Regions from separate parts of the Streptococcus mutans genome, predicted to be linked through region 2. Evidence: predicted binding sites of a transcription regulator. Region 2 holds the regulator's gene; the other holds the start of a gene.
What was found. Region 2 encodes HrcA, which represses chaperone genes, less so after heat shock. Its sites were predicted from a motif close to TTAGCACTCNNNNNNNNNGAGTGCTAA; they were not measured.
Positions count from the first base shown of each region.

Region 1 (16,382 bases), 170 kb from region 2:
GTGCGCAACCGTAACATGATAATTATCTGAATCACTAGTAGCAATTTCTTTACCATTTAAAAGAACATCTAAGCCTGGAATATTCGTCTTTAATGTTAATTTCAATGGTTTCATGGCAAGACGATAATCAGGAAAAAAGAAAAATTTATGGCCAATACTTTTGAGATAGAGTTTATCCGAAGCTTTTGCTGATAATAGTTTCTGTCGGAGACTGCGTTTTTTTAAACTTGTCTTCAGACGTGAAAACTTTGTATATTGAGCCTCATCGTTGGTTATCAATTCATTCGTATCATCCCAAACCATATACTCTTTAATATTTTCAAAAGTATGACCAGAAGCACTTCTAGCCTTTAAATAACGATCAAGGGTAGCTGCTTTTGAATAATGAATACTTCCCCATAATCCAAAAAGAACAAAGAAGCTCCCTATAATAATTAAAGTCGTACGTATAGGTTTTCTCTTAAGAAGATCTTGCAGCTGCTGCTTTAATTTCCCCACAAGAGTAGCCACTGTTTCTTGTGCTTCTTTAAAGTATTTCTGCCACTTTTCTTTTAATCTATCCATCTTGAACTCCTTGAATCAATTAAAATTTTATAATAGACTTTAGAAAATCTATTCTTATCTGATTGACTTCTTTTTTGTCAGTCAGCTCTCAGTATTTGGTACGCAAGTAACTTTCTCAAAGAGTTCCTATGCCTATATTTTCGAGCCTTAGGATATCGAAAGTCCCCTCAATATTGTCTCTGACCTCAATAACTTTTTACCACGGCGTAAGCTATTCTTTTACTAAGACGGCGCTTATCTCATATAATAAAAATAGTTTTTTTGTGATACAGGTTCTAAATTTAACTCCTTCTGTATATCACTTCTTTTGTTGATAGGTCAAAATTAATGTATTTTTGCATTATACTTTTTTTCTTTTTTTAAATGATAACAAAATAATAACAAAACTATCAAAATCAACTGTTTTTAAACAATTAACACGCTTAAAAATTTGAAACAGCACCTTTTACTGTAACAAGGTTAACTACAAGATAAAATATCCATAAAAACTATAGCAATAACAAACAGCAAGAACTCACTTTTAACTATATGCTATCACTATTTTAGACAACACAAAGAGAACCTAGCCTTTAACCAGATTCTCTTAAAAATATTAATGACCAGCATTAAGCCGTTTCACGGACTTGCCACGATAAGAAGCTAAATTACATCATACCACCCATCATGCTTGGATCCATAGCGGGAGCTGCTGCTGGTGCTTCTGGAGCTGGATGATCCGCCACAACGGCTTCTGTTGTTAAAATGAGACTAGCTACAGATGCTGCATTTTGAAGGGCTGAACGAGTTACCTTGACAGGATCAATAATACCAGCATCAATCATGTCAACCCATTCCCCGTTAGCAGCATTGAAACCTGTACCTGCTGAACTGTTCTTCAATTTATCAATAATGACAGATCCTTCATAACCAGCATTTTTAGCAATTTGACGGACAGGCTCTTCAAGAGCACGCAGAACAAGATTGCGACCTGTTGCAGCATCATCTGTTAAATCAAGTGCTGCTACTTTTTCAATAACATTGATAAGTGCCGTTCCACCACCTGCAACAATTCCTTCTTCTACAGCTGCTCGAGTAGCATTAAGCGCATCTTCAATGCGAAGTTTCATTTCTTTCAATTCTGTTTCTGTTGCTGCGCCAACTTTGATGACGGCAACACCTCCAGATAATTTAGCCAGACGTTCTTGTAATTTTTCACGATCAAAGTCTGAAGTTGCTGTTTCAATTTGAGACTTAATGAGATTGACACGATTAGCAACAGCTTCCTTACCGCCAGAACCTTCAACAATAACAGTTGAATCTTTATCAACAGTCACACGAGCTGCTTGACCCAACGCATCAATAGTCGTATCTTTCAATTCTAGACCAAGATCTTCAGTAATAACAGTACCCCCTGTTAAAACAGCAATATCTTCAAGCATAGCCTTGCGACGATCACCAAAACCAGGAGCCTTGACTGCGACAACATTGAAAGTACCACGAATCTTATTCAAAACAAGCGTTGGGAGAGCTTCACCATCTACATCATCCGCAATAATTAAAAGAGGACGGTTTGTCTTAAGAACTTCTTCTAGAAGCGGAAGAACATCTTGAATATTTGAAATTTTCTTATCTGTAATTAACAAATAAGGATTTTCAAGATCTGCCACCATTTTTTCATTGTCAGTTACCATATATTGAGAAAGGTAGCCGCGATCAAATTGCATTCCTTCAACAACATCAAGCTCTGTTTCCATACCACGAGATTCTTCAATAGTGATAACACCATCGTTACCAACTTTTTCCATAGCTTCAGAAACGTATTCCCCAACTTTTTCAGAACGTGATGAAACGGCTGCAACCTGTGCAATAGCTTCTTTGCCAGAAACAGGCTGTGCAATAGCTTTCAACTCATCAACTGCTGTTGCAACTGCTGTTTCGATTCCTCGACGAATACCGATTGGGTTAGCTCCAGCAGTCACATTTTTCAAACCTTCACGAACAATAGCCTGAGTTAACACAGTCGCTGTCGTTGTCCCATCACCGGCAATATCATTAGTTTTAGAAGCAACTTCTGAAACTAGTTTAGCTCCCATATTTTCAAAGTGATCTTCTAATTCAATTTCCTTAGCGATGGTCACACCATCATTAGTAATGAGCGGTGAACCAAACGACTTTTCAAGAACAACATTGCGTCCTTTAGGGCCTAAGGTTACCTTAACTGTATCTGCTAAAATATCAACACCACGCACCATACTGCTTCTTGCATCTGCTGAAAATTTAATATCTTTTGCCATAATTAATCCTCTTATTTCTAAATAATATGAAACACTTTCATTCGTACTGCCGCTACAATACTAAAAGTGTATAAATAATCTCAAATGACTATAAAGTTAAACTGCTATTTATTAATCGTTTACAACTGCTAAAACATCTGCTTCACGAATGATAAGGCAATCTTTACCATCATCTTTAACAGGCGTTCCTACATGATTTTCAATTAAAATAGTATCGCCTTGTGCTAAACTGGACGCAACCAATTCCCCAGTTAAAGTACGAACACCTTCACCAACAGCTACTACTTGAGCTTTTTTAGTCTTTTCTTGACTAGCACCAGCAAGGACAAAACCACCAACTGTTTGTTCCTTTTCTTCTTTCAACTGTACGACCACTCGGTCTCCTAAGGGTTTTAACATAATATACCTCCATAGATTTTTAGCACTCCAATATACTGAGTGCTAATTACATATATTATTGTATCACTTGGTCAAAAATAGTCAAGAAAAAAACCTTACCTTTCGGTAAAGTTTTTTCAGATTATTTAGAATTGGCAAGTCGCAGTTTTTCTTCAAAATCATCAACGACTTTTTGAACATTGAGGCGACCCTTGTAAATACCATAACCAAAGACTAACATAGCTAAGAATCCTAAGGCCGTCAAAACAATTCCAATAGTAAACCCAACGAGATTAGCTGAGAATAAGTAAATCAAAACGACACCGATACTAGCAATGATAAACATTAAAGTAAACCAACGTCCTAGGTTTTCAATCATATGTTTTTGATAAGCGATTTCATTTTCATATCCTTTGATGAATTCTTTTTCTGTTAGCATAATCTCTCCAACCATTTCTAATCTTAGTATTTCAAGCCTGGATCAAAGAATCCTGTAATAACACCAACAAAAGCAATAACAACTAAAAGAAGCATAACTTTAATTGGAGACATATTTTTCTTAGCCATTAACCACCAACAAAAGACGGTAAATAGAGCGGTTAAAAGTCCTGGATAAACACCATCAAGTTGTTTTTGTAAAACCAAGAAAGCCTTCCCAGAAGAATTTTTAAGTTCCAGAGCAGTTTTGATAGGCACCCAAGTAGCTGCAACAGCCCCAACAACCATACCACCGACAATAGCAACGGCTTTACGAATGGCTTGTCCTTGTGTTCCAACTAAGACTTCAACTGCTTTATCACCAAGTTCATAACCTTTGAAATAGGCAAATCTCATACCAAAGTAGGCCAATAAGTTCCAAACAATGATATAGAAGATGGCACCAATTGGTGAGCCATCAGTAGAAAGTCCAAGAGCAATTCCCAAAATAATTGGAATTAAAGTACCAACTACAAGTGAATCACCAATACCTGCAATTGGTCCCATAAGACCTGCACGCAAGCCATTAATTGTTTCATCATCTACACCATCAGCACCATTAGAACGCGCTTCTTCAAGACCTGCTGTAATACCAACTACCAGTGAACCTAACTGTGGTTCTGTATTAAAGAAAGCTGTATAAGTTTGCATAGAACGTGCTTGATCATCTTTATTATCATAAAGTTCTTCTACAATTGGTAACATGGAAGTCAAATAACCAAATGTTTGCATATGTTCTTGTGAAAAACATGTCAAATTACCATAATACCAATGATGGAAAGATTTCGTTAAAGTTTTCTTTGAAATTTTCTTTTGAGCCATTTTAAATATCCTCCTCATCATCGTCATCGAAATCTGAAGCTTCAGCCGAAGCCGTTGCTCTCATATTCTTTATTGTTTCAAGTTCATAGAACAGTACTGCAAAAATTAAAGAAATGACTGCACATGATACTAAGTTTAAACCAAGTGAAGCTGCCAAAGTGAAACCAACAAAGAATGGAATAAAGTCAACTGCTTTTTCAACAATTTGTTTTAATAAAATAGCAATCCCTACACATGGAAGAAGTGAACCCACCGTAAAGAGAGTCTTCATTGGAATACCATCCATTGGAAGGGCATTCTTAAGGGCAGTAACGGCATCTGCACCTAATTTACACATAATCAATGTAGGAATGAATGAAAAGATGATATGCGAGATCCATGGAAGTCCCCAGTCTACAACATAGAGTCTCTTGAATTCTCTTTTTTCAACAGCTTGCCATCCAATGTGTTGCCAAACAAGATTCATTGTTGCAGTACCATAGAAAAGCACTGTACCAATAGTACCTACAAGGGTTCCCATTGATTTAGCAAGGTTGGCTGCATCTGATGAAGTTGCTGATAAACCTTGAGAATGAATCGCAACCATTGCTAATGGAATACCGATATAAGATACTGCACGCACATCAGCAGAAACAGTACCACCGGGTGTTACAAGAGCGATGTAAACAAGTTGCATAGCAACACCGCAAACAATACCTGTCTTAATGTCTCCTAGGATAAGTCCACAAACCAAGCCGCCGACTAAAGGGCGTCCCAAAGTATAGTTACCAATTGTTGTACCGCCAAGACCAGGCATTGAAGACAAACAGGCAAACAATCCTAGCAAGGCTGCTTGAAACCAAGAAATTGTCATAATAATTCTCCTTTATTTAAGATACAAAGAGCGTTCACGAGCAAAGGCAAAATAGGAGTTTTGACGAAGAGTCACAGGACTCTAGAAGAAACTACCTTTTTGACACAGCTCGTAGCTCGTGTTCAATTTATTAAGATACAAAGGTGTAAAGCGACACACCGCAAAATAGGAAAGCTGACGAAGGTGCGACAGCATCTAGGCAGTCTTTATCTTTTTGCACAGTGTCATAGCTCATGTTCTTTTTTACTTTTTGATATTTTTTTAAAGCAGTACGGACATGAGTGACCCTGTTTGGAATATCATTGCGAAAAGCCTTCGCTCAAGCTCACTCCGTTTGCCATCCTACTTAATGATAGAGTACTTCAACACTTAATAACCAAATTTACCTTTGAAATCTGACCAATAACCAATTGAAACATCAGGAAGAAGTTGGAATTTAACTTTATAGCCAGCCTTTTCAATTGCTTCAATAGCATCCGCTTCTTCTTGAGTTATAGATTGATTATTACCAAGCTTAACAGCTCCGGGGCGGTCGTTGGCAGGACCAACAATAATTTCCTTAACTTCACCCGGAACAAAACCTTGGTCAACCAAAATTTCTTTCATATCAATCGGATTTTTAGTAATTAAAAAGTAACGACTATCTGAATCCGATACCTTTTGTGATTTAGCAGCAAAGGCTTCTTTAGACCAAACAAAAGTCTTTTTATCTGAAGCACCTTTGTAAGCCTGAATTAAAACTTTATTTTTTGCTGCAGCATCATTAACAGCGATTAAACCATCGCATGGGTATTCTTTCGCCCAACGTGTTACAGTTTGTCCATGAATCATACGATCATCAATTCTTACAAATGATACAGTCATTTTCTTCTCCTTTTTTATTAAATATCATCATCATCTTCTTCATCAGAAGTTATCCTAAATTCTTGTAAGGCACTTTTAGCTTCACCCAAAACAGTGGTTACAAAATCCTGACCTTCAAGCATATCTTTCATAACAACAGCATTGACTGCCATTGGTAAGTTCATCCCCCCTAAGACAATGGCGTCATCTAACTTACCCAAATCCGCCAAAACATTGCAAGCTGTTGTCAAAGGGCTTCCCCCGACAATATCAGCTAAAACAACAACTGAATCCTCATCCTTTAGATTAGAAAGAGCTTGTCTAAAAGTTTCCGCAAAATCATCTACTGATTTACCATTTTCCAATCCGACAGCTATAACTTGACTTACTTTATCCTCAGCAAACATAGCTAAAGAAGTCTTCAAGCCCTGCGCAAAACCGCCATGGCTTACAAGCAATAGGTATTTCATGAATACACCCTACTTTCTTTTTTATTTCATTTTTATTTTACATTTTTTGAAAACGCTTTTGCAGTGTCATTTGTCATTTTCATATCCCTGACAAATGTCATTCAACAGATGACATTTGTCAGGGATTTAAATTTTTTAAACTGATCAAAGAAAATACTGTAAACACCCAAAATATAAAGAAACTGCTCAAAAAGTCTGGGAATTTTTTCCAGACTTTTTGATGTTATTGACAGCAAGTAGAACAGCCTTTGTATCTTTTAGATTTTTTTATCTAAATTCCCAGTTTTTTTATTTGTTTCACCTACTTTAATTCTTCTTCAATTTCTTTTTGAATATCAGATAAATCATTTTCTACAGTATTTCCTTCCAACGATTTGGTAATAAGATAGCCTGCTTTTTCATAAATAGTATTATAAGATTTAAATTTAGGAGTCGTTTTCGCTTTTCGCATCATATTGTCCAAGGTATTAACAGTCAAAGCTTTTGAACCAAAGCTATCATTTTGCAAAAGGTTCTTACTTGCTTGACTGTTCATTACTGATTTTAAAACAGATGCTCCTTGTGATTCTTCAAATAATTGCTGTTGTGATTTCTTATTGGCACATAAAAGTTTAAGAAACTCCCAAGCTAATTTAGACTGTGAAGTTTTGGACGACATAGCATATAAAGATGTATTAATTTGTATCTTCGCCGTATTTGGTTTTTGTGAAGGCATTTCAACACAAGACCACGAAAAGGAAGAGTATTTTGCAACATGATAAGGATAGGGTTTATAAGTACGATATTGAGCTAGAGTCATAGGGTAAAAAGCAACCTTACCCTCATCAAAATCTTTAAGAGTAACATTATAATTACCATTTAAGCTCTTTAATTTTGTGACTAATGCTAAAGCCGAACGAACTCTTTTGGTGTTAAAGTAAGCCTCTGTACCAGTTTCATTAAATAATTTAACATTGTAGGCAGCTAAAGCTTCTTCCCAACCATAACCTAGACTGCCATATTGATCAATAACACCATCACCATCTGTATCCTTAGTAACTTTTTTACAAATACTATAAAAATCGTTTAAGGTCCATGAAGAGTTTGGTAACTCTATTCCCTCTTTTTTTAAGAGATCATTATTGATGCACATCATAACAGGATTGCTTTCAAAGGGAAGGGCAAATTGTTTCCTTTCAAATTGACCTGAATTATAGGCTGAATGATAAAAGAGCGAAGGTTTCAAATCTTTTTTAATATAACTATCTAAATTAGCTAAAGTTTTTGTTGAAGCTAAAAGATTAAAATCATTTTCAGGAACCATAAAAACATCTGGTTGCTTTCCCTCAACAATTTTTTTAGACAGCCAAGAAGAATAATCTTCTTTTAAAATGCCAGTCTCATATTGAACATCAACATTTGGATGAGCCTTTTCAAACCGTTTAATGACACTATCTAAAAATTGATAATCTTTCCCACTGGGTACATCCCAGCTACTGCCAGCATAAACACCTAATCTCAAGATTTTCTTTTGCCGCGATTGCACAAGAAATAAGGTTAACAGGGCTCCTAAAAGTACCAACAAGACCAATAGGTGAAATTTATACTGGTAAAGCCGTTTTTTAATCATTTTCATCTCCAAAATGTCTAGTAGTAACACCCGTTTGGACTGCCCAAATCGCTAATTGCGTTCGATCACGCAAATTCAATTTAGATAAAATGGTCGACAGGTAATTACGGATAGTACCTTCTGACAAAAAGAGCTTAGCTGCAATTTCTTTATTTGATAAGCCAAAACCAATTTGCTGAATAATTTTCCATTCAGCCTTTGAAATATTTTCGACACTATTTCCTTGTACTTGAATAGCAGAATTAGACTGCGCCATTTGTGAAAACAGCTTAACAACCTTAGTTGCAACATCTGGATTAATCATGGCATTTCCTTTATTGACTGTTACAATAGCCTGGTATAAATCTTCCATAGAGATCCCCTTTAAAATGTAACCAGAAGCACCATATTGAAGAGCTTTAAAAATAAAATCATCATCATCAAAGGTTGTTAAAATAATAACTTTAACATTAGGGTAATTTTCCTTAACGGCCTTGGTACATAAAACGCCATCCATTTTAGGCATGCGGATATCCATCAAAACAAGGTCCGGTTGAACTTTTTTCATACTCTCTAAAACCGCAAAACCGTCATCGACTGCATCAACAACTTCAATGTCTTTATAGGATGACAAAACAATTTTTAAAGATTCTCTGATGAGTTCTTGGTCATCAGCAATCAAGACTTTAATCACTATTCTTCTCCTTTTTTCTTAGGTATTCTTACCATTGTTTGAAAACCATCATCACTTTCAAAGTCCGCATAGCCTCCAATAATAGCTAACCGTTCTTGCATTTGTGTTAAACCATACCCCAATTTAAAATCCTCACAGCCAATACCATCGTCCTTAATCTTAATAATATAGAAATCCTCATTGAGCATATCGATACTGACATGACGGGCATGTCCATGTCGAAGGGAATTGGTAATAGTCTCTTGAATAACACGGAAAATAATATCTTCCTTAGTAATGTCTAAATCAATGTTATCCCAATCATAATGCAGACTGACCTGTAGCTTGGATAATTTTTCATAATCTGCAATCATTTTTAATAAAGCCTCTTTAAGGCTTCCCTTTTCAAGGGCCCCTGGCCTCATTTTTTCTAAAGACCTTCTAACATCTTGAATACCTTCTCTAACAACATCTGACACATTTTTTAGTTGGCTTTTAGCATGATTAGGATCAAAATCAACTAACACAGTAACTGCGTCAATTCCTGCTGAAATACCCGTTAAGGCATGCCCCAAGGTATCATGAATTTCTCTGGCAATCCTCTTACGCTCTTTATCCTCAGCGATTTTCTCAGCCAAAGAAACATAATCATTTAGTTCAATATTAGCACGTGCAGCCATCCTCAGCTCTTCTTCTATCTTATGATTTTCAGCTACTGAATACATGATATAAGCCACTAAAGAAATTAGAAAAACAATGATATTGAGCGAGTAAAGAAAGTTTTTAATAAACATAACAATCAGACGACTGCCACTAGGAAAAAAGCTAATGTAAACATCTAAAGAAGGTAGTCTCATCACCAGAGATAAAAGATCGAAATTTGAGATCAAAAGCATACTAAAGCCTAGAATGATGAAAAGAAGCCAATATTTTTGCTCCTTAACATTATAAAAATTAGCATAACTATAAAAAATATCTGCAAAAACGAGGAGGAACAGCCCATTGTAAGAAAATTGCAAGGAAATAAAGGTAAGAATCATTAAGACAATTTCTGCAACAATCAACCAATCATTAATCTCTTCCTTTTTATTAAGAATACTTTCTCTATAAAACATGACAATGAGAAAGATGGCAAAAAAGAAGAGTGTTGTAAAAAAGATATTTTCAGGGGCTATAGGGACAATATCTAGTTTATCCAAAAGAACATGACTTAAATTTTTAGCCACAATATATTTGCTAGCAAAAAGATAAACAAAAACATAATAAGTAACTGCCAAAAAATTAATAAAAATTAAAGCCTGCTTAGCATATTGACTGTATTTTAAATACTTATAACTATTCATCACTGCCACCCTGTTAAATCATACTTCCCGATTGTTTTCTTTGTTATTAATTCAACGGGCACAACAATTCTCTTAGGATAAGTCTGATTCTTAGATAATTTAAGACTTGCCTTTGTAACTTCCTGTCCCATAGTATAAGGTGATTGAGCTACCGTTGCTTGCACTTCTGAAGTGGCTGAAAGCAGATTTTTCATATCTGGTGAACCATCAATACCATAAATATAAGGATTAGTTGGTAATTTTTCACCTTTTACTGCTGCTAAAGCACCTATGGCTGCTCTATCATTGAGCGCCATGACAGTATCAAATGTTAAACCATTTTCAATAAGTTTTTTTACTTTAGGCATGGCAATTTCTGTCTGTCCTAAACTATCAATTCGTGCAACAACCTGATAGTCCTTATGCGTTTTAATGGTATCAAGAAAGCCTTGTATCCTACTTGTAGCAGATAAAGCATTACGATGCTCTAAAAGAAGAATTTTAGCACCTTTTTGTTTTCGTATCATTTCTTGAGCACACAGTACACCCGCCTTATAATTATCTGAGACAATGGTCGTGTTAATAGCAGAATTATCTTTAAACTGACTATCTACTGCAATAACTTTAATACCTTGCTTTCTAGCTCTTTTAAGACTATTAATCAAGAGTTTGCTATTACCATCAACTGGATTAATAATGATAACATCAACTCTCTCCTTAATAAAAAACCGAATTTGTTCAACCTGTTTTTTAATACTAAGAGCCGGATCCCGCGTATAAAGTAAATCGTGTTGCTCATTAACATTTTTTTCCACTTCAGCATTGAGATACTTATAAAAATCATTATTCATTGTCATATAAGTAGCACCAATCTTAGTTTGCCTTGGAAAAACAGGTTCCTCTTTATAATAAAAAAACAGACTTGAAATAATTAGCACAACAAAAAGGCAGGCTAGAGACTTCACTAAACTCTGTATTTTCATTACTTCCTCCGTATTCTTTTATCTTTCAAACAAATCTTTTTCATTAGTTTAACACTTTCATTACTTCCTGGCAAACGCCCCTCTTATAAGTCAATAAAACTCTTCTCGCCTTAACCAATTTATTTAATAGTTAGAAAATAAAATCATTTATTTGAACTAAAAAAGAATGATTACAGTCCAAAAAATAAAGATTGAACTATAATCACTCTCTTACTTTAGCTAGTAACTACACAAGTTTCTTTTTCTGCTTAATTATTGTGTTTTAGAAACTCTTAAAATCTAAAATATAATATCTCCTGATCATTTAGGAATAAAATAAAACAATAGAATAACTTGCAGAGATTAGGTTTTTATCTTATTTCAATGGTAAGTCTTAGAAAATTCATAGCCTAAACCCTACTTTTGACTTGAAATTTTAAAAAGGGAGTTCCTCCTCTTCCAGAACCAAATCGGCCAAATCATTTTCAGAATTATTTTCACGCATAGCACGTTGAGCACGACTTTCCAGTAATTGAAAGGAGTGTCCCAAAACTTCAGTCACAAAATGAGTGACGCCATCTTTTTCATATTTACGGGTACGCAATTCTCCATCAAGAGAGATGAGACTTCCCTTACTACCATAGGAAGCTATTGTTTCTGCCAATCTGCCCCAAAGAACAACATTGACAAAATCAGCCTGCTTTTCCCCATCTTGACTTTTAAATCGCCGATTGACAGCCAGTGTCACGCGCGTAACAGACTTATCCTTTGGTGTTTTTACCATTTCAGGTGTCGCAACTAAACGACCAATCAAAATAACTTTATTATACATAATACATCTTTTTCCTCCTATCTTAGTATTCGCAAAAAAGAAAGAAAAACAATGCTAAAATTAAAAAAATCTACAATTATCTTATGTCAGCATTTTTCTGTTGGCAAATGCATGCCTTTCCATCCTTCAAAAGCTCCTGCTAATTCATATGCTTTAAATCCTGCCTTCAAAAGAATAAATAAGGCGTGCTTACCTAAAACACTGCCGCCATTCCAATCGTAGACAATATAGGTTTTATTTTTATCAAGCTCTGTCAAATGATTAGCTAAGTCCTTAGCTGGCATAACCTTTGCTCCTTTAATTTGCTCTTTCTTAATCTGTGATGGAGCATTTCTAATATCTAACACCACAATTTCCGGATTTTCTGCTTTCATGGCCTCCAAAACTGTAAAATAATTCCTATATAAATCAAGATACATTTCTAAAAATGCAAGTTTATCCATCAGTTCAACTCTCCTTTCCTAATTGCTTTTACCATCGTTAAAAGCGTTTCTTTTTGTTTAGCAGACAAATGCTTAAGAACGTCTTTTTCTATCTCTTTCATTTCCTGCCACATTTCTTCAACCAAAGATCGCCCTGTTTTAGTTAAAACTAGTAAATTTTGTCGTCTATCTTTTGGATTCTTTTGTCTCGCCACAAAGTCTTTTCTTTCTAATAAATCAACAAGCTGCCCAATTGTCGTACGATCAACCTTGTTCAGTTCACCAATCTTAAGCTGTGTTAACAGTGCATATTGATGAATTGTCAACAAAATACCGTATTCTCTGGAACCGATATCATATTTTGTTAGCTTCTTCGAAAATTGACTGTCCATCTCTTGAGCAATCTTACTAATCTGAAATCCCCAAGAATCTTCTAATTTCAATATAATCACCTTTTCTGATTATCAGTTAAATTGATTATATAACAAAAAAAGAATTCCTGCAAGAAAAAACCTCGTCATTTCATGACGAAGTTTTTTCTCACCCTTTCCAATGTTTCCCAGCATCAAAAGCTTGGCCTATAACAGCATCTGTACTTAATTCAATAATTCCACGCTTTTGAGGAGCTTTAGGCAAAGCTAACTCGCGAGGAGAACACAACATGCCAAAGCTCTTTTCGCCACGTAAGTTGCCTGGAAAAATGAGACCACCGCTTGGCATCATGGCACCTGGCAGAGCAACAATGGTTTTCAATCCTACTCTGGCATTTGGTGCACCAGCAACAATTTGGACAGTCTTGTCCTCAGCAATCTTAACTTGACAAATATTAAGATGATCACTATCTGGATGAGCAACCATTTCTACAATTTCACCAACAACAAACTTAGCTGCGGCATCATTTTCTAATTTTTCTTCAAAACCTTCTTTGGCAAGTTCAGCATTTAAAACCGCCAGCTCTTCATCTGTCAAAAATACCTGTCCATTGCCATTAAGATCAAGCAAATTTGATACCGCAAAAATATTCCAAGCCACTGTCTCCTTATTTTTTTCAAGAAAAATACGAGTCACCTTACCCTTGCGTTCACAGTTTAACTTGGCGCCCTTACTATCTTTAACAATAACCATAAGAACATCTCCAACGTGTTCTTTACTATATGTAAAAATCATAATTTCTCCTCTGTTAATTCAGCCAAAAAGCTGTTAATCTCTGCTTGTGTTTTACGTGATTTATTGACTAAACGGCCAATTTCTTTACCATTTTCTACGACAACAAAACTTGGAATACCAAAAATATGCCAGCGTTGCGCGATTTCCATGAAATTATCACGGTCTACACGAAGAAAAAGAAAGTCTGGATTTGCCAGCTCAATTTTAGGCATGGCTGGGTAGATAAATTGACAATCAGAGCACCAATCTGCTGTAAAGAAAAGGACAAGCTTGTCAGGCTTTTCAAGATAAGCGGCCAATTCTTCATACGTTTTTGGAACAATCACGTTTATCCTCCTCATAACTTATCTGACCATTCTCATAAGTAAAAAGATAGATAGTCTCATCATTCATGACAAGACCACCTCGTATCGTATCTTTGTTAGATTCAAATTCATTGACGTAGAGGACAGCAATCTCACCCAACTGATTAAAAAACTGGCGAAGCTCTGCCTTAATACGTTCACGCTTTCTTTCTTCCAATTGTTTTTTTACAACCGTTCCAAGCAAAACTGCTCCGCCTATTCCTATAAGACAAGCACTTGAAGCAAGTTTGAAGTTTTTACTTTCCATAACCTCTTTATTTTATCATAAAACATGCTAAAATAGAACGTATAGAATTGAGGTTAAATATGACGGAATTATTTGACAAAATCAAAGAAATCACCGAACTTGATGGCATTGCCGGTTATGAGCACAAGATCCGTGACTTTTTAGGCCAAAAAATGACGCCTTTCGTTGATGAAGTTGAAACGGACGGTCTTGGTGGCCTTTTTGGCATCAAACATAGTAAGTTGGAAAGGGCTCCTCGTGTCATGGTCGCTGCTCACATGGATGAAGTTGGTTTTATGGTCAGCGATATTAAAGAAGATGGCACTTTGCGCGCGGTGGCTATCGGTGGCTGGAATCCTCTGGTTATTAGTTCACAACGCTTCACCCTTTATACACGCACTGAACAGGCGATTCCTGTTATTTCAGGTTCTGTCCCACCACATTTTCTACGTGGTAATAACGGCGGAGCTTCTTTACCCAAGGTCGAAGATATTGTTTTTGATGGCGGTTTTGCTGATAAAACAGAAGCTGAAAGCTTTGGCATAACCCCAGGTGATATCATTATTCCTAAATCAGAAGCTATTCTGACGGCTAATCAAAAGAATGTCATTTCCAAGGCTTGGGATAATCGTTACGGTGTTCTCATGGTTACAGAACTTCTTCAAAGCCTAAAAAATGAACAGCTAGACAATACCCTCATTGCTGGTGCTAATGTTCAAGAAGAAGTCGGTCTTCGTGGTGCTCAGGTTTCAACAACCAAATTCAAGCCAGATATTTTTCTGGCAGTTGACTGCTCACCTGCTGGTGATGTCTATGACAATCAAGGTAAAATTGGTGAGGGCACTCTCATTCGCTTTTACGATCCGGGTCATGTCATGCTTAAAGACATGCGTGACTTTTTGTTGACTACTGCCCAAGAAGCTGGTGTCAAATACCAATACTATTGTGCTAAAGGGGGTACAGATGCTGGTGCTGCTCACCTCAAAAATGGCGGAATTCCTTCAACAACAATTGGCGTTTGTGCTCGTTATATTCACTCTCACCAAACACTCTATGCAATGGATGATTTCTTACAGGCTCAAGCTTTTCTGCAAACTATTGTGAAAAAACTTAATCGCTCTACAGTTGATTTAATCAAAAACTATTAGAAAGGAAAAACACAGTCAGATCTATACTATTTATCTCTGACTGTGACATTTGACTATGAAAATTGGATTTATTGGTGTTGGTAAAATGGCCAGCGCTATTATTACTGGACTCAAAAAAACCGATTTTGAATTAATCATATCAGATAGCAGTTTGAAAGCCGGTCAAGACAAAGCAGAAGCACTTGGAGTTGCTGTTGCTCAATCTCATCAAGAATTGGTTGACGAGGTTGATTTACTTGTATTGGGTGTTAAACCACAAGTTCTTGCTTCTGTTTTGAATCCTTTAATATTAACAAAACCGATTTTATCCATGGCAGCCGGTACTTCATTAGAATATCTGGATAAATTAAGTCAGGCTGATTTACCGATTATCCGCATTATGCCTAATCTTAATGCTAAGATTCTTCAAAGTAGCACTGCTATCTGCCGAAATGATAAAGTTTCTGATCAGCTTTTTGAAATTGCCAAACAGATTACGGACTCATTTGGAACAACTTTTGAAATCGCTGAAAAAGATTTTGATACTTTCACCGCACTTGCAGGGTCCAGTCCTGCTTATATTGCACTCTTTATTGAAGCTATGTCAAAAGCAGGATTGAAACACGGATTTCCCAAAGATTTAGCTTTTAAGATTGTCAGTCAAACTGTTCTAGCAACTACGAGCAATCTCATCCAAGGGCAAGAGAAGCCAAACGATCTTATTGATAAGGTATCCAGTCCCGGTGGGACAACTATCGCTGGACTTCTTGATCTAGAAAAAACCGGCTTTACAGTCAGTACCATTTCAGCCATTGATGCGACAATTGACAAATCAAAAAACATGTAAAAAAACTAGGAACTGAGTAGATTCTTAATAGTTAAATGTATCTCTGACTATTAAGAATCTACTCAGTTCCTAGTTTTTTGTCATTTTATTTAAATAATAATAGCAGAAAACCGAGACTATTGTTAAGTGCATGAGTCCAAATACTGTATTCCAAATGTTTAAGTTTATAAC
Region 1 covers NZ_AP019720.1:245,153-261,534, reverse strand. The annotation lists gene FNL60_RS01390 (zinc ribbon domain-containing protein) at 1-564, opposite strand, end outside; gene groL (chaperonin GroEL) at 1,209-2,837, opposite strand; gene groES (co-chaperone GroES) at 2,949-3,236, opposite strand; gene FNL60_RS01375 (hypothetical protein) at 3,358-3,654, opposite strand; gene FNL60_RS01370 (PTS system mannose/fructose/sorbose family transporter subunit IID) at 3,678-4,514, opposite strand; gene FNL60_RS01365 (PTS mannose/fructose/sorbose/N-acetylgalactosamine transporter subunit IIC) at 4,516-5,367, opposite strand; gene FNL60_RS01355 (PTS system mannose/fructose/N-acetylgalactosamine-transporter subunit IIB) at 5,737-6,231, opposite strand; gene FNL60_RS01350 (PTS sugar transporter subunit IIA) at 6,249-6,680, opposite strand; partial or broken gene FNL60_RS01345 (hypothetical protein) at 6,713-6,916, opposite strand; gene FNL60_RS01340 (extracellular solute-binding protein) at 6,982-8,289, opposite strand; gene FNL60_RS01335 (response regulator transcription factor) at 8,282-8,962, opposite strand; gene FNL60_RS01330 (sensor histidine kinase) at 8,962-10,284, opposite strand; gene FNL60_RS01325 (sugar ABC transporter substrate-binding protein) at 10,284-11,246, opposite strand; gene FNL60_RS01320 (single-stranded DNA-binding protein) at 11,662-12,057, opposite strand; gene FNL60_RS01315 (rhodanese-like domain-containing protein) at 12,144-12,500, opposite strand; gene FNL60_RS01310 (MarR family winged helix-turn-helix transcriptional regulator) at 12,500-12,931, opposite strand; gene ytpR (YtpR family tRNA-binding protein) at 13,020-13,646, opposite strand; gene FNL60_RS01300 (thioredoxin family protein) at 13,643-13,972, opposite strand; gene FNL60_RS01295 (DUF4651 domain-containing protein) at 13,950-14,258, opposite strand; gene pepA (glutamyl aminopeptidase) at 14,318-15,385, shown strand; gene proC (pyrroline-5-carboxylate reductase) at 15,441-16,211, shown strand; gene FNL60_RS01280 (CPBP family intramembrane glutamic endopeptidase) at 16,297-16,382, opposite strand, start outside.
Region 1: a site for HrcA is predicted at 3,256-3,282, ahead of groES (co-chaperone GroES). Genes of this name have one in related genera too.

Region 2 (16,382 bases):
AAAAATGGTTGAGTTTATTAGTTTTAGATAAAGATATCTGACTGATGAAACAGCATCGTTTAGAATGCTTTTTTTAATTGTTTTCAAGCTATATTCTTCAACAATCAAAACGATTGTTGTCTTGATACTAACAGCTTCGCTGTCTCCGTTTCCCACTTCAAAGCAAAAGGTTTTACAGATCTTTGAGTTTTCTCTGCTCTCCAATATTGTTTTATAGGTGGTTGTGATATGTGTTTGAGCAGTCAATAATAAGATCTAATGAGACAGTCAGACTTGTCACTAGCGGCTACCATTAATTAATGAGACACTTAGCACCTATTAACTTTGCCGCCTTGCCTAATCTATTTTTTTGATTTTTATTGAGCATTAATGACATCTGTCATATTAAGGAAATGACAATTGCTAGATGGAAGATAGATAGCGATTTGGTATACTGAGGATAAGATAGCGCTTACAACATTTTAAATAAATTTTTGAAACTTAAATACTGACCGACTTAAATAGGAAAGAAATGAGGTATTAAAAATTTTCGAGCAGCCAATTTTTATGGCTGTCTGTTTAATTAGAGTTTGTCAGTTTCATAAATTTGAAAAGGAGAGCAAGGAAATGGAAGAAGAAACAGTTTGTAAAAATTGGTTCATGCGTAAAAGTGGTAAAAGCTGGATTTTTGGCTGTGCCGTCTTTTTTGTGTTAGGTTTGGCAACTGCTTTACCGGTGGCAGCTGAAGAAATAAGTCAAACAACTGCTGCTGATACTGCTGTTACAGAAGTAAGAACAGAAGACAGCAGCCAGACGTCATCTCAAGAAACCGCAGTTACAGAAACGACTCAATCTGAGGAAACTGCTTCAAAACAACTGACAACTCCGGCGGTAGCAGATCAAACTACAGAGCCTACTGATAATGAACCCATCAGTTCCTCTGATGGTGCGAGCAGTCCTTATCAAGTGACTGACACGACAGAACCTCAACAAACTCTCACTCCTGCTGACTCTGAACCTCAAGCAAAGGCGGATGTTCAACAAGCAGCAGCTCCTAAGAAAGAAGAGATCAACCCTGTGACCAATTTAGAAGATATGTCACATGATACGAATGGGACTTGGGAAGTACGAGAAGATGGTATTCATTCTAATGCCATTGGTAAAGGTGATTCTTTCTTGTATTCTCAGTCAAGTGGTAAGAATTTTGTCTATGCAACAGATGTTACTTTTAAACAAAACAGCGGTGCAGCAGCTCTTGTTTTTAGAAGTAACAACGATAGCAATAACAAAAATATGTATGCGGTCAATGTGGATATAGGCGGACACAAGGCTAAATTTTGGCGTTGGGTTGACAATAAAGATATCCAATTAATTGATGAACGTGATGTGGTACCGACAGCTGATAACCGCTATACTCTTAAGGTTTTGGCGGTTAATAACTGGATTTCTTATTATGTCAATGATGTTTTGATGGCTAGCACAGGTGATTATGTCCTTCAAAAAGCTGATAAAGGACAAAACACTGTCATTCCTGAGGGACACTTTGGTCTTTTGAATTGGAATGGCGATATGGTTTTCCAAAATACAAAATTTGCCCTATTGGATGATACAACAGCTCCGTTGATTGATAATATTACAGTAAGGTCTGATAGAGGGAATGTCGAAAAACAAGGGCAATTCTTCTCTGAGGAACCCCTTCATATTCAATATGTTAGCAATGATGCCTCTCAAGTGAGCTTGGATATTGCTAAACATAATCCTGCAGCTACTGTCACAGTAGAAGATAAAACTGGTCGTGTTTACACAGATCCTTCTCATCTTCCAGTTAATGTAGGAGCTAATTATTTCACTGTTAAAAGTACAGTTATTGATTCATTTGGTCGTACAGTAACCTTGACTTATCGTATTAATGTCCACCGTCGGCAAAATGACGAAGTCTATTATAATGAACTTTACCGCGACCAATATCACTATTCTGTAAAAGACGGCTGGGCTAATGATCCTAATGGCTTGGTTTATTACAATGGTGTTTATCATCTCTTCCATCAATTTTACGATGATACGAAATGGGGCCCTATGCACTGGGCGCACGCGACTAGTACGGATTTGATTCACTGGAAAGAAGAGCCAATTGCTTTTTACCCAGATTCAAACGGCTACATGTTCTCGGGCTGTGTAGTGGTTGACGAACATAACAGTTCAGGCTTATTTAAGACGGCTAAGGGTGGTTTAGTTGCGATTATCACAGCTAATGGAAATGGACAGCGCATGGAACTTGCCTATAGTGAAGATGAAGGCAAGACTTGGCAGAAATATGACAGGATTGTAGCCGATTGGTCAAATGACCCATTGCAAAATCAGGATTTTCGTGATCCAAAAGTTTTTCACTGGAATAACCAATGGTTCATGGTACTAGCAGGGGGTCCGCTTCGCATTTATTCTTCTAACAATTTGAAAGATTGGAAAGTGGAGTCTACTTATCCTGATCTTCATACAGAATGTCCAGATATGTATCCAATTGTTGCTAATGATGGTGTGCTTAAATGGGTGTTGTCTCGCGGCGGTCGTTTTTACAAGGTTGGTGATTTCAAACAAGTAGATGGTAAATGGACCTTTATAGCAGATGATGCTTATAAAGATAAGGATCAGGTCATGAACTTCGGTAAAGATTCTTATGCCGCCATGACCTACTATGTACACGATTTTGGTACAGAAACCCGACCAACCATTCCCAAATTAACAGAAGTCAACTGGATGAACACCTGGGAAGATTATTGTAATCTTGTAGCAGATACAGTTGGACAGGACTTTAACGGTACGTTTAATTTAAACCTTGATCTTGGCCTTATCAATGAAAACGGTCAGTACATCTTGACGCAAACGCCTGTTAAGGCCTATGATAGTCTTCGTGATGTGAATACTGCCTTGCATTTCAAAGATGTGACAGTAGACGCTAATAATACTCTTTTGAAGGACTTCAAAGGAGACAGTTATGAAATTGTTTCTCATTTCCGACCAGATGAGAAGACCACAAAAGTAGGCTTCAATCTTCGTGTTGGCAATGGTCAAGCAACGAAAGTGATTTACGACTTGCAGACAGAAACCTTGTCTATTGACCGTAGTCAGTCGGGTACTATCTTATCTGCAGCTTTTGCAAAAGTTAATAGTCAGCATGTGACTAAAAATGCAGATGGCTCCATTGATTTGCATATTTATGTTGATCGTGCCAGTGTTGAAGTCTTTTCCAAAAATAATACAGTGGCTGGTGCTAATCAAATTTTTCCTAATCCAGAAGCTGTAGGTGCCAGTATTATTGTAGAAGGCGGCAAAGCTCAAGCAGATATCTCTGTTTATCAAATGAAAACGATTTGGACAGATAAGAAAGATACGGCAAAACCGGTGGCTATGAACACAACAACTGCGAAAGAGCTAGCCCTTCAAGTTGGTCAAAGTCAGGATCTGCAAGTCTATCTGGCACCAGCAAGTGTTAGGCAAGATGTGGAATGGACGATCAGTGATCCAAGTCTTGTTAGGACAAGTCAAAAAGGTAATGTTCTTCATTTGACCGCTGTGAAAAAAGGAAAGCTTACCATTACAGCAATTTCTAAAGAAAACCCAAGTCTCAGTAAAACCTTTACAATCAGTATCACCTTAAATAATTTCAAGACTAACCTCAAAGGTTTGCAGTCTGTTACTGGTAAGTGGTATGTTGATGATGAAACGCTCTATGATAGTAATACAAGTTCGAATGATTACTATATGGCTTCTCAAAAACCGGGTTTCAAAGAATATGATTACGATATTGATCTCAAATATCAACGTGGTTTAATTAATCTTTTTGTTGCTTCTGGCAATATTGATCCGAGTCAAGCATATTCTGTACAATTTGGTGACAGTGAGACTGTTCGGCTTTACCGTTTTGCTGGTGATACTATTGCAGAAGCTAATATGGGTAAACGAATCAATGATGATCAATACCACCATATTAAAGTCACAAAAACAAAAAATAGTATAATCATATCAGTAGATGGTCAAGAAGTGATGAGTCATAACTTTGATCAGGTGGACTCATACTTTAATGATGCTTATGTAGGTCTCGGTTTGTGGGACGGAGCTGTTGAATTCCAAAACTTCTTTGTAACAGATCATGCGACTACTCCCAAACCAGATTCTGATCCGACACCGCAACCAGATGCACCAGAAGCATTGGCTCAAGAAAGGGAATTGATTGACCCTGCAACTGGCGTCCGTGTCATTCTTCAAAAAGGGGAGCTAGCTTCTATCGTTAGAGTAAAGGTCAGCCATATCGAAACGAATGATGCTCATACACCAGCTGTTCTAAATGCAAAAGACTATGATCTCTTCAATATCACACCTATTGATAAAAATGAGAAAGTTGTTGCTATTACGAAACCAGCGACAGTCTTATTGCCAATTGATGCTGGAAAAGTGGTAGATAAAGTGGTGTATTTACCAAATACGGACAAAGAAGAAAACCTTCCATTTACGATTGTGAGTTTGACAGATAGCAATGGTAAGAAGCAAAGTTATGTTCGCTTTACAGCAGAACACTTTAGTGAATACGGCTTAGTCTATCAAGCAGAAAATCAAACAAACCTTAAGAGTAAAGAAAAGCAAGACAATGTTGCTATTTCTTATCCATTAAATTTAGAACAAGAAGTTAAGGTTTCATCTATTTCACGAAAATATGCTGCAAATAAGACAGCAGATGTCAATAGTGTTCAACAAACAGAACCTTCAGTAATGAGTTCTTCATCTAAAGCAACGCTGCCAGATACTGGTGATCATAAGACAGATTTAAGTCAATTAGGAGTGTTGGCAATGATTGGCTCATTTCTTGTAGAAATAGCTGGCTATTTCAAAAAAAGCAAGGATTGATTAAAGTAAACCTCTAGATTTTGACGCGTCTAGAGGTTTGTTTTTGGCTAACAATAAATAGAGGTGTCTTATGCTAAAGAAAAAATTAGTTTGTTTATTAATCGGTTTAATTGCTTTTCTTGGCTCCCTTAAAATTTACGCTGGAAGCAGCGAAAGTGCTGAGTATCAGCAAACCAATCATTATAATACACCTAAAGGATTTATGAATGATATTCAGACGATTTTTAAGGGGAGTGATGGTTACTACCATATGTATTATTTGTTAAATAGTAACTATAAATTGGCAAATGATGGAACAGAATGGTACCATGTGAGAACTAAAGATTGGGAGCATTTTGAAAATTTAGGAGTAGCTATTCCTAAATTTGTTAATGGTTGGTCAGCAGTAGCAACAGGGTCAATTTTTCAAAATAGTAATCAATTTTTCAAAGATTTACCTACCAGTGCGATTGTAGCCTACTTTACCAGCTATACTGATACAGGTCAACATCAATATGTCGCTTATTCGTTAGATAATGGCAGCAGCTACCAGCCTTACAATAATGGTAAGCCAGTTATGACTTCACAAACAAAAGAGCAAAATGCGCGAGATCCTTACATTTGGTATGATTCTAATTCCAAAAGGTTAATGATGTACCTAGCTGAGGGTGATAAAATTGGGACCTATGCTAGTTCAGATGGGAAAAATTGGGCTTATCAAGGGGCGACTGTCCTTAATCAATATACCTTAGGGGGAAAAGACTTAGGTCTTGTGGAATGCCCAAATTTAAAAACTTTTTATGATTCTGCCACGAATACGACGAAACATGTTCTCTTTTTTGGTGCAAATGGTTACCAATATGGTTCGACGACAGGAACTTATTATATGGTTGGTCATTTAGATACTCAAGGAAACTTTGTGCCAGAGCAAAATGCAGAACGTTTGGATCAAGGCTCAGACTATTACGGTGCCAACTTTTATCAAGAAAGCGATCGTGTCGTTAAGAGTATAGCTTGGATGGGGAATTGGGATTACCTGCAAGGGCAGATTCTTGATGATCAAGGCCAAGAATCCAAACATTTAGGTTCCGTTAGTTCAGCTAGAGATATTACAATGGTTAAAAGAGATGATAAATATGTTTTGGAGTCTTACCTTAAAAATAACAACTCTAGAACAAACACTGTTAGCTACCAAAGCAACGCTGATACGGCAAAACTTGCTGATGATGGCTACCATAAAACTTTATTATCGGTATCAAGATGGCATTCACAGGAACTATCTTTGAAATTTCAAGCTAATGCTGCAACCCTAAACGGACATATTCGTTTAATTTTCAAACAAGCAGATGCCCAAGTGTCTCTTGACTACAATACTGATAATGGTTACTATGAGGTAAAAAGAACCAGTTCTAAAATAATTGGCAGCCAAAAAGTGAATTATGAACGCTCATATGTTGTTGATAGCCACTGGAATGGGCAAAAGGAACTTAATATTTATCTCGTAGCTGACAAAAGCAGCTTGGAATTTGCTCTGCCGAATGGTCAGACCTACTCCATGGTCAAATTGTCCACTGCCAGTGATATGGATATCGTTATTGAGACTAGTGGAAGCAACCGTTTACAGGCAGATTTAGCTAATTTGGAAACGTAACAGCAATAAAACTAAGTCTTAAGTCGGATTTTTAGCACTCAAGTAGAAAGAGTGCTAATTTTTTGTGTTTTTCTCTTGACAGAAATTAGGAATGGAGTATAATGGAATTATGAAGTTAGCAGTCGTCTGTTAAGAGTGCTAACTCTATTGATTAAAGATGGGAGGTGGACTTAGGTGATTACCCAGCGTCAAAAGGATATTCTCAATTTGATTGTTGAGCTTTTTACCAAGACACATGAGCCCATTGGGTCTAAAACACTCCAGAATTCAATTGCATCAAGCAGTGCTACCATCAGAAATGATATGGCAGCTTTAGAAAAATTAGGACTTTTAGAGAAGGCGCACACCTCCAGCGGTCGTTTGCCCAGTCAAGAAGGCTTTCGTTATTTTGTTGAACATTCTTTGAATCCAGACAGTTTGGACGAACAGGATGTTTATCAAGTCATTAAGGCATTTGATTTTGAAGCTTTTCGTTTAGGGGATCTTCTACAAAGAGCCAGTGATGTTTTGGCGAATCTGACTGGCTATACAGCACTGATTTTGGATGTGGAGCCTAAAAAGCAACGTTTGACTACTTTTGATATTGTTAAGCTTAGCAATCATGATGCTTTAGCTGTTTTGACTCTAGATGAAGCCAGTCCTGTAACGGTGCAATTTGCCATTCCCAAAAATTTTTTGGACAGCGATTTAATGACAGTGGCTAAAATAGCTCGGGAACGTTTTTTAAATCAAACGGTTCTAGATATTCATTATCGTTTACGAACGGAGCTGCCGCAGATTATTCAGAAATATTTTCCACGAACGGACAATGTTTTAGATCTATTTGATCACATTTTTAATCCTATTTTTCAAGAAGAAGTTTTTATCTCTGGTAAAATTAAAACTTTGGAATTTGCTGGACTTGACACTTATCAATTCTTGGAAAATCTACAATCAGTAGCTCTTGAAATTCGTCAAAGCCTACCTGAAGATGAACTTCATCGAGTTCAAGTTGCTGATAGTAAAGAAAAGAGTTTAGCAGATTTAACCGTTATCAGTCAGAAATTTCTTATTCCTTATAGAGGGTTTGGAATTTTGACCGTAATTGGTCCAGTAGATTTGGATTATCAAAGAACAATAAGCTTGATTAATGTTATTAGTCGTGTTTTAGCTGTAAAACTAGGCGATTTCTATCGTTATCTCAATAGCAATCATTACGAGGTTCATTAGGGATGATTTGTATCTTAAAATATAAAGAAAGAAGGTAAAGCCTTGTCGAAAAAAGATAAAAAAGAAGAGATCAAGGAAGAAGTAGAAGCAACTGAGCCTACAACTGAAGAGTCCGTAGAAGAAGTCGCTGAAGAAACTTCTGAAAACAAGGAGTTGCAAGAAGCACTTGAGAGAGCTGAAGATTTTGAAAATAAATATTTGCGTGCTCATGCTGAAATGCAAAACATTCAGCGTCGCGCTAATGAAGAGCGACAAAGTTTGCAGAGGTATCGCTCTCAGGATTTAGCCAAAGCTATCTTGCCTTCACTTGATAATCTTGAACGTGCTCTTGCTGTTGAAGGTTTGACAGATGATGTCAAGAAAGGATTGGAAATGGTTCAGGAGAGTCTCATTCAGGCTTTGAAAGAAGAAGGTGTGGAAGAGGTTGAACTTGAGAATTTTGATCCTAATTTGCATATGGCTGTGCAGACTCTTGATGCAGATGATGACCATCCAGCAGATAGTATTGCACAAGTCCTTCAAAAAGGGTATCAGCTCCATGAACGTTTGTTAAGACCGGCAATGGTAGTTGTCTATAACTAAAACAATTTGTCCGAAACGACAGTAAACTATGAAAAAAGTTAAAAACATGAGCTCAGCTTTGCCTACAGTGAGCGAAGCGAACTACAGCGATATTTCCCGATGTGGTGAAAGTTTCAGTAGCTTGCGCTACTGGAACAAGGAGATTTTTTGGGACTTCAGTCTCAAAAATAAGTGATGAAATCCCGAAAGGGAGTTGCTCATATCTCCACCACTAAGGGAAATAGCAAAAAAGAAAAAAATTTAAAGAGGAATTAAGAAAGGATTTGAACCCGAACCAATACTTCGGAAAATAGATAAACCGCCTAGCACTCATTGAATGCGTCGTTGGTTTCCTAATTTTCAGTTGCATTTTCGGCGTTCTTGGTATCATTATTATGTCTAAAATTATTGGTATTGATTTAGGTACAACAAACTCAGCAGTTGCAGTTCTTGAAGGAACTGAAAGCAAAATTATCGCTAATCCCGAAGGAAACCGTACAACTCCTTCTGTAGTTTCATTTAAAAATGGTGAAATCATTGTTGGTGATGCTGCTAAACGTCAAGCAGTGACTAATCCAGAAACAATTCTTTCCATCAAATCTAAGATGGGGACTTCTGAAAAAGTTTCAGCTAATGGCAAAGAGTATACGCCACAAGAAATCTCAGCTATGATTCTGCAATATTTGAAAGGTTATGCGGAAGATTACCTTGGTGAAAAAGTCGAAAAAGCCGTTATTACAGTTCCTGCTTACTTTAACGATGCACAACGTCAAGCAACTAAAGATGCTGGTAAAATCGCTGGTCTTGAAGTAGAACGTATTGTCAACGAACCAACAGCTGCAGCACTTGCTTATGGCCTTGACAAAACAGATAAAGATGAGAAAATTTTAGTCTTCGACCTTGGCGGCGGTACTTTTGACGTATCAATCCTTGAATTAGGTGACGGTGTCTTTGACGTTTTGGCAACTGCTGGAGATAATAAACTTGGTGGTGATAACTTTGACCAAAAAGTCATTGATTGGTTGGTTGAAGAATTCAAGAAAGAAAATGGTATTGATTTATCAACTGATAAGATGGCTCTTCAACGCTTGAAAGATGCTGCTGAAAAAGCTAAGAAAGATCTTTCAGGTGTAACATCAACACAAATCAGTTTACCTTTCATTACCGCTGGTGAAGCAGGACCCCTTCATTTAGAAACGAGCCTTTCTCGTGCTAAGTTTGATGATTTAACACGCGATCTAGTTGAACGTACTAAAACTCCTGTTCGTCAAGCCCTTTCAGATGCTGGTTTGTCATTGTCAGAAATTGATGAAGTTATCTTAGTCGGTGGTTCAACACGTATTCCAGCTGTTGTAGATGCTGTTAAAGCTGAAACTGGCAAAGAACCAAATAAATCAGTGAATCCAGATGAAGTTGTTGCTATGGGGGCTGCCATTCAAGGTGGTGTTATCACTGGTGATGTCAAAGATGTCGTTCTTCTTGACGTAACGCCGTTGTCACTTGGTATCGAAACAATGGGTGGTGTCTTTACTAAACTCATTGATCGCAATACAACAATCCCAACTTCTAAATCACAAGTCTTCTCAACAGCTGCAGATAACCAACCAGCCGTTGATATCCATGTTCTCCAAGGGGAACGCCCAATGGCAGCGGACAATAAAACACTTGGCCGTTTCCAATTGACAGATATTCCAGCTGCGCCTCGTGGTGTGCCACAAATCGAAGTCACATTCGATATTGATAAGAACGGTATCGTATCTGTTAAGGCTAAAGACCTTGGAACTCAAAAAGAACAAACAATCGTCATTCAATCTAACTCAGGTCTTACTGATGAAGAAATTGATAAAATGATGAAAGATGCTGAAGCAAATGCTGAAGCTGATGCTAAGCGTAAAGAAGAAGTTGATCTTAAGAATGAGGTTGATCAAGCTATCTTTACAACCGAAAAAACTATCAAAGAGACTGAAGGAAAAGGTTTCGATACTGAACGTGATGCCGCTCAGGTCGCTCTTGATGACTTGAAGAAAGCCCAAGAATCAGGTAACCTTGACGATATGAAGGCTAAACTTGAAGCACTTAATGAAAAAGCTCAAGCTCTTGCCATGAAACTTTATGAACAAGCTGCCGCCGCCCAACAAGCACAAGCAGGCCAAGAGGGAGCTCAATCATCTGATTCTGATTCATCAGACAAGGGCGGCGACGATGTTGTAGATGGAGAGTTTACGGAGAAATAAAATAGTTCAGTGGACTATTTTATCCCGAGCTTGAAAATCAGGAGAGTGAGGTAGTTAAGAATGACTAATTACTAAAGTGATTGTCTTTCTCTACAGCAATTGTTATTTGGCGAATGTCCCAAACGTCTTACTAGCCTGATTTTCGAAAAGTATCATTTCGAAAATCTCACGTCATGACTATAAGCCCAAATTAAATTCAGAGGTTGCAAACCAGCCTCTGTTTTTGGAATATGGCTGATGCAAAAAGGAATTGCTGAGTTGTTCAGCACAAGTCCTCAAAATATTACAACCTTCTAAGTTTCAAAGAAAGGAACTGAACCCGATCTTCAATTCCTAGAAATAAAAATAGCGGAAAGGAAAAGTGTTTGTAACTGAACACAGGCGTTAGGTTGGTGCATTCTAATCATTTTGAATGAAACTGAATACGCCTACGACTCTGTGAAAAAGAGAAATACCTCCTAGATACCCTGGTATCTTCGTTGGATTTCCTATTTTTCTTTGAGTCGCTTAACGGCTTAATATCTTATATGAACAATCAAGAATATTATGATCGTCTTGGTGTCTCAAAGGACGCTTCACAAGACGAAATTAAAAAAGCCTATCGCAGGATGTCTAAAAAATATCATCCAGATATTAATAAAGAACCAGGTGCGGAGGAAAAATATAAGGAAATTCAAGAGGCTTATGATACACTAGGCGATGAACAAAAACGTGCTGCTTATGATCAGTACGGTCCAGCTGGAGCTAATGGCGGCTTTGGTGATGGTAGTGGTTTTAGTGGCTTTGATAGTTCGGGCTTTGGTGGTTTTGAAGATATCTTTTCAAGCTTCTTTGGCGGCGGAGCCTCTAGGAATCCTAATGCACCCCGTCAGGGTGATGATCTTCAATATCGTGTTAATTTACAATTTGAAGAAGCTGTTTTTGGAACAGAAAAAGAAGTGCACTATAATCGTGAAGCAAGCTGTCATACTTGTAATGGCTCTGGAGCTAAACCAGGAACTAGTCCTGTTACTTGTAGCAAATGCCATGGTTCAGGTGTTATCAATATGGATACCCAAACGCCACTTGGTATGATGCGTCGTCAAGTAACCTGTGATGTTTGTCATGGAACGGGCCAAGAAATTAAAGAGCCTTGTCCAACTTGTCATGGAACGGGTCATGAAAAGCAAAGCCATAAAGTTTCTGTCAAGATTCCTGCTGGTGTTGAAACCGGTCAGCAAATTCGGTTGGCAGGACAAGGGGAAGCTGGCTTTAATGGCGGCCCTTATGGTGACCTCTTTGTCATTATCAATGTTCTCAAGAGTGATAAATTCGAACGTGATGGTTCAACCATTTACTATAGTATGGACATTAATTTTGTTCAGGCTGCACTTGGTGATACTGTTGAAGTACCAACAGTTCATGGTAATGTTGAACTCGCTATTCCAGCAGGTACCCAGACAGGTAAGACATTCCGTCTCAAAGGTAAAGGAGCTCCGCGTTTGCGTGGAAATGGACAGGGAGATCAGCACGTTACTGTTAATGTTGTTACTCCAACAAAACTTAATGATGCCCAAAAAGAGGCCCTGCAAGATTTTGCTAAGGCTAGTGGTATAAATCCTGTTCATCCTAAGAAAAAAGGTTTCTTTAATAAAGTCAAGGACGCTTTTGATGAGATGTAGAATGTGTTAATATAAGAGCAATCGCAGTTGGCTTGGGCATAGTCATTACGATTGCTTTTTTGTTTCTCATAAAAAATCGGCGAATCCTAGGTAGGACAGAATAGGCAGTCACAGGTGTAAGTTAGCGGCAGACAGTATGACAATTGGCAGTGATATCCACAGCAGTTGCTATGTTAAGTATATAAACAAGTTAAGCTAAATTAATGCTTTGATTAAAAAGAAGATTTAACCAACCCTGTCCCCATACAATTTTTCTGATTGTGTGTTGTTCTTAGATAATTGTCATGCTATAATTTTTCTTATGATACGGTATAAAGCGATTATTTCCTATGATGGCACTAATTTTTCGGGTTTCCAAAGGCAGCCGCAGATGAGAACAGTGCAAGAGGAAATTGAAAAGACTCTTTTACGTTTGAATAGCGGGCAGGCTGTTAAGATACATGGGGCTGGCCGAACAGATGCGGGTGTGCATGCTTATGGTCAAGTCATTCATTTTGATTTGCCGCAGCAAAGGGATTTAGAAAAACTGCGTTTTGGCTTTGATACACAGACACCAGATGATATTGATGTTATTCAGGTTGAACAAGTAGCAGATGATTTTCATGCTCGTTACCAAAAGCATCGCAAAACCTATGAATTTTTAGTAGATTTGGGGAGACCTAAGAATCCTTTGATGCGCCATTATGCCACCCATTTTCCGTATAAAGTGGATTTTTCAGTTGTTAAAGCGGCTATTAAAAAATTACGTGGAACCCATGATTTCACTGGCTTTACAGCGGCTGGTACTAGCGTGGAAAACAAGATTAGAACAATCAGCCGTGCTACTGTTGAAAAAGACGACAAGACTGGATTTCTCATTTTTACGTTTACAGGAAGTGGCTTTCTTTACAAACAAGTCAGAAATATGGTTGGAACCCTATTAAAAATTGGCAATGGCCGCATGCCGATTGACCAAATTGACAGAATTTTAGAATCTGGGGACCGCAGTCTAGCTGGTCCGACAGCTGCAAGCAATGGACTTTATCTTAAGGAGATTATTTATGATGACTAAGTATATTTTAGCTATTTCAGGTAACGACATTTTTAGTGGAGGTGGGCTTCATGCAGATCTAGCAACTTTCACAAGCCATCATTTACATGGTTTTGTAGCAGTGACTTGCTTAACAGCAATGACTGATAAAGGCTTTGAAGTGTTTGCAACAGACAACACTGTTTTTGGCCATCAGCTCAGTAGTCTCAAAGATGTGCCGCTTTCAGGTATTAAGCTTGGTCTTTTGCCTAATGTGGACATAGCAGAGCAGGCTTTGGATTTTGTTAAGGTACATGACGATCTTCCAGTAGTACTTGATCCTGTCTTGGTTTGTAAAGAAAGTCATGATGTAGAGGTTAGTGCTTTGAGGGATGAACTCTTAAAATTTTTCCCTCATACTGCTGTTATTACTCCGAATTTGGCTGAAGCTGAATTATTGACGCAAATGCCGATAAAAAATCTTGATGATATGAAGGCAGCTGCCAAATGCCTTTATCATTTAGGTGCTAAAAATGTTGTTGTTAAAGGAGGCACGAGACTGAGTTCAAAACGAGCGATAGATGTCTTTTTTGATGGTGAAAAGATGGAAGTTTTGGATTATCCTTTGCTGGCAAATAACAATATCGGTGCAGGCTGTACTTTTGCATCAAGCATTGCCAGTCAAATAGTGTTAGGTAAGTCCGTTTTAGAAGCAGTTAAAGTATCCAAAGAATTTGTCTATCAGGCTATTCAGCATTCAGATCAATACGGAGTCAATCAACATTATGAAAAACAGTAATTTACAAGAAATCAGTCTTTTAGCTGTCTTAACAGCTTTAAGCGTTGTTTTTGGGTTATTTATTAAAATTCCGACACCAACTGGCTTTTTAACTTTATTAGATGCAGGTATTTATTTTACAGCCTTTTATCTAGGCTCCCAAGAAGCCGCGATTGTTGGTGGTTTATCTGGTTTTTTAATTGATTTGATTGCCGGTTACCCTAATTGGATGTTTATCAGTTTTTTGGCGCATGGTTCACAAGGTTACTTTGCTGGTTGGACTGGGAAAAAACAATTTTTAGGTCTGGCTTTAGCTTCCCTGTCTATGATTAGTATTTATTTGCTCTGTTCCATTCCTATGTATGGATTAGGAGCTTCAATTGCCGGTGCTTGGGGAAATATTTTGCAAAACTTTTTTGGTATGTTTGTTGGTTATACGCTTAGCCTTGCCTATAGGCGCGTGAAGCCTTGATCATTTCTGATTTAGTGATGATAAACGAAAATAAAGAGGTTGAAAATGGATTTAGAAAACTTAGCCGAAGAAACGAAAATTGTTCTAGCAGATCTGATTAAACGAAGCGACATCAAGAAAGGACAGATTTTTGTTTTAGGTCTGTCCAGCAGTGAGGTTGCCGGTGGTATAATTGGGAAGAATTCTAATCTTGACATCGGAGAAGTTATTGTTAAGACGATTCTTACTTATCTCAATGACAGAGGAATTTACCTAGCGGTTCAGGGGTGTGAGCATCTCAATCGTGCTCTTGTGGTTGAACGAGAGTTAGCTGATAAAAGAAATTTGGAAATTGTAAATGTCCTGCCTAATCTTCATGCTGGCGGCAGTGGTCAACTAGCAGCTTTTAAATACATGAAAGATCCTGTGGAAGTTGAAGAAATTGTAGCTGATGCAGGTCTTGATATTGGAGATACTGCTATTGGTATGCACGTGAAACGCGTCCAAGTTCCTTTGCGTCCTCTCCTAAGAGAACTGGAGGGTGCTCATTTAACGGCTCTTGCCAGTCGGCCTAAGTTAATCGGTGGCAGCCGTGCTAGCTATCAGCCAGATCCTATTCGTAAATTTTAAAATTGTAAAAATGAATTTGGAAATAAGAATAAGCTAAAAGCCCTCATTAGAAATCATTCTAATGAGGGCTTTTAGCGTTTGTGGTCTGTTTTGGAAATTATTATCAACGGTAGTGGTAGGCGTTTGACCTACATTTATTTTCTAGTTGTTGATTTGTGATAATAGCCTTCTTATTTTTTAGCAATAGAGATGGTATTAGCTGTTGGCAGGGAAATATGGTTTGCCAGCAATGCTTCTTGATAGAGGCGATAAAAAGTATAGTAAATATGATTTTGCTTGCTATTTTGAACAAAAATATCTATTCGAAAAACGATTTGACCTGTGACGGGAGAGGTCGTTGCTCCTAAGATATTAGGAACACCAACGATTTCAGGAAACTGACTGATATTGTCTTCATTGACTTGCTTGATAATGGTAGTTACTTGTCTAAGATTAGTATTAGCATAGATAGGAATATCTATCTGTGCTCGCATATCACCGCGTGACAAATTACTGACGATGGTAATATTGCGATTGGGGACGAAATGCAGAGTGCCATCAAAATCACGAATTTGTGTGGTTCGGATGCCAACACTAGAGACTGTTCCAGAGATTGAACCCGTTGTTGCTCTTAATTTAACGGAATCTCCAACATCAAACTGACGTTCCAACAAAATGAAAAAGCCATTTACCAGATCGGAAAGGAATCCTTGAGCACCAAGACCAATAGCCACCCCTGCAATACCTGCACCAGCTAGAAGGCTTGAAACAGGCAGACCAATAATAGCTAAAATCCAATATATCAACAGAAAATAGAGACTATAATCCATGATATTATGAAAAAGCTTAATCAAGGTTTTTTGTCGGCCTTGGCTATATCTAGCTAGAGCAGTGGATCTTGCAATTGTTTTTTCAAAAAGATAACTAATAACTCTTTTAGCAATAATAAAAACAATGAGTAGGAGCAGAAGGGACAATAGTTTTGACGCAAATTCAAATAAGAGGTTTTCTAAGTTAAAACGGCCAAAATAAGAAGTAATCAATTTCATAAATTTAGTTTATCAAAAAATGAAAAAATAGGGAAATGTGAATCCTACAAGAATTAATTTGGCTCTCAATTCTGCTTGAGATGGGAAATGGGAGCAATGAAATTGACTTCATCAGTACAATAACATATCATAAGGCTTTCAAAGCAGATTAATAAAAACAATAACACCTTTGAAAGCCATGAATCAAGTTATTATGCCTACTGGCTTATTTAATAGGTTATTGTTCTTTATGCGGCGTTTTAGTCTGATTAAGCCAAGCATAAGCCAGACCGATAAAGATGCCGCCACCAATCCAGTTACCGAAGAAAACAAT
Region 2 covers NZ_AP019720.1:77,813-94,194, forward strand. The annotation lists gene fruA (fructan beta-fructosidase) at 607-4,878, shown strand; gene FNL60_RS00470 (glycoside hydrolase family 32 protein) at 4,949-6,508, shown strand; gene hrcA (heat-inducible transcriptional repressor HrcA) at 6,683-7,717, shown strand; gene grpE (nucleotide exchange factor GrpE) at 7,760-8,299, shown strand; gene dnaK (molecular chaperone DnaK) at 8,674-10,512, shown strand; gene dnaJ (molecular chaperone DnaJ) at 11,040-12,173, shown strand; gene truA (tRNA pseudouridine(38-40) synthase TruA) at 12,475-13,224, shown strand; gene FNL60_RS00505 (bifunctional hydroxymethylpyrimidine kinase/phosphomethylpyrimidine kinase) at 13,214-13,981, shown strand; gene FNL60_RS00510 (ECF transporter S component) at 13,968-14,432, shown strand; gene FNL60_RS00515 (TIGR01440 family protein) at 14,478-15,041, shown strand; gene FNL60_RS00520 (mechanosensitive ion channel family protein) at 15,212-16,069, opposite strand; partial or broken gene FNL60_RS00525 (formate/nitrite transporter family protein) at 16,287-16,382, opposite strand, start outside.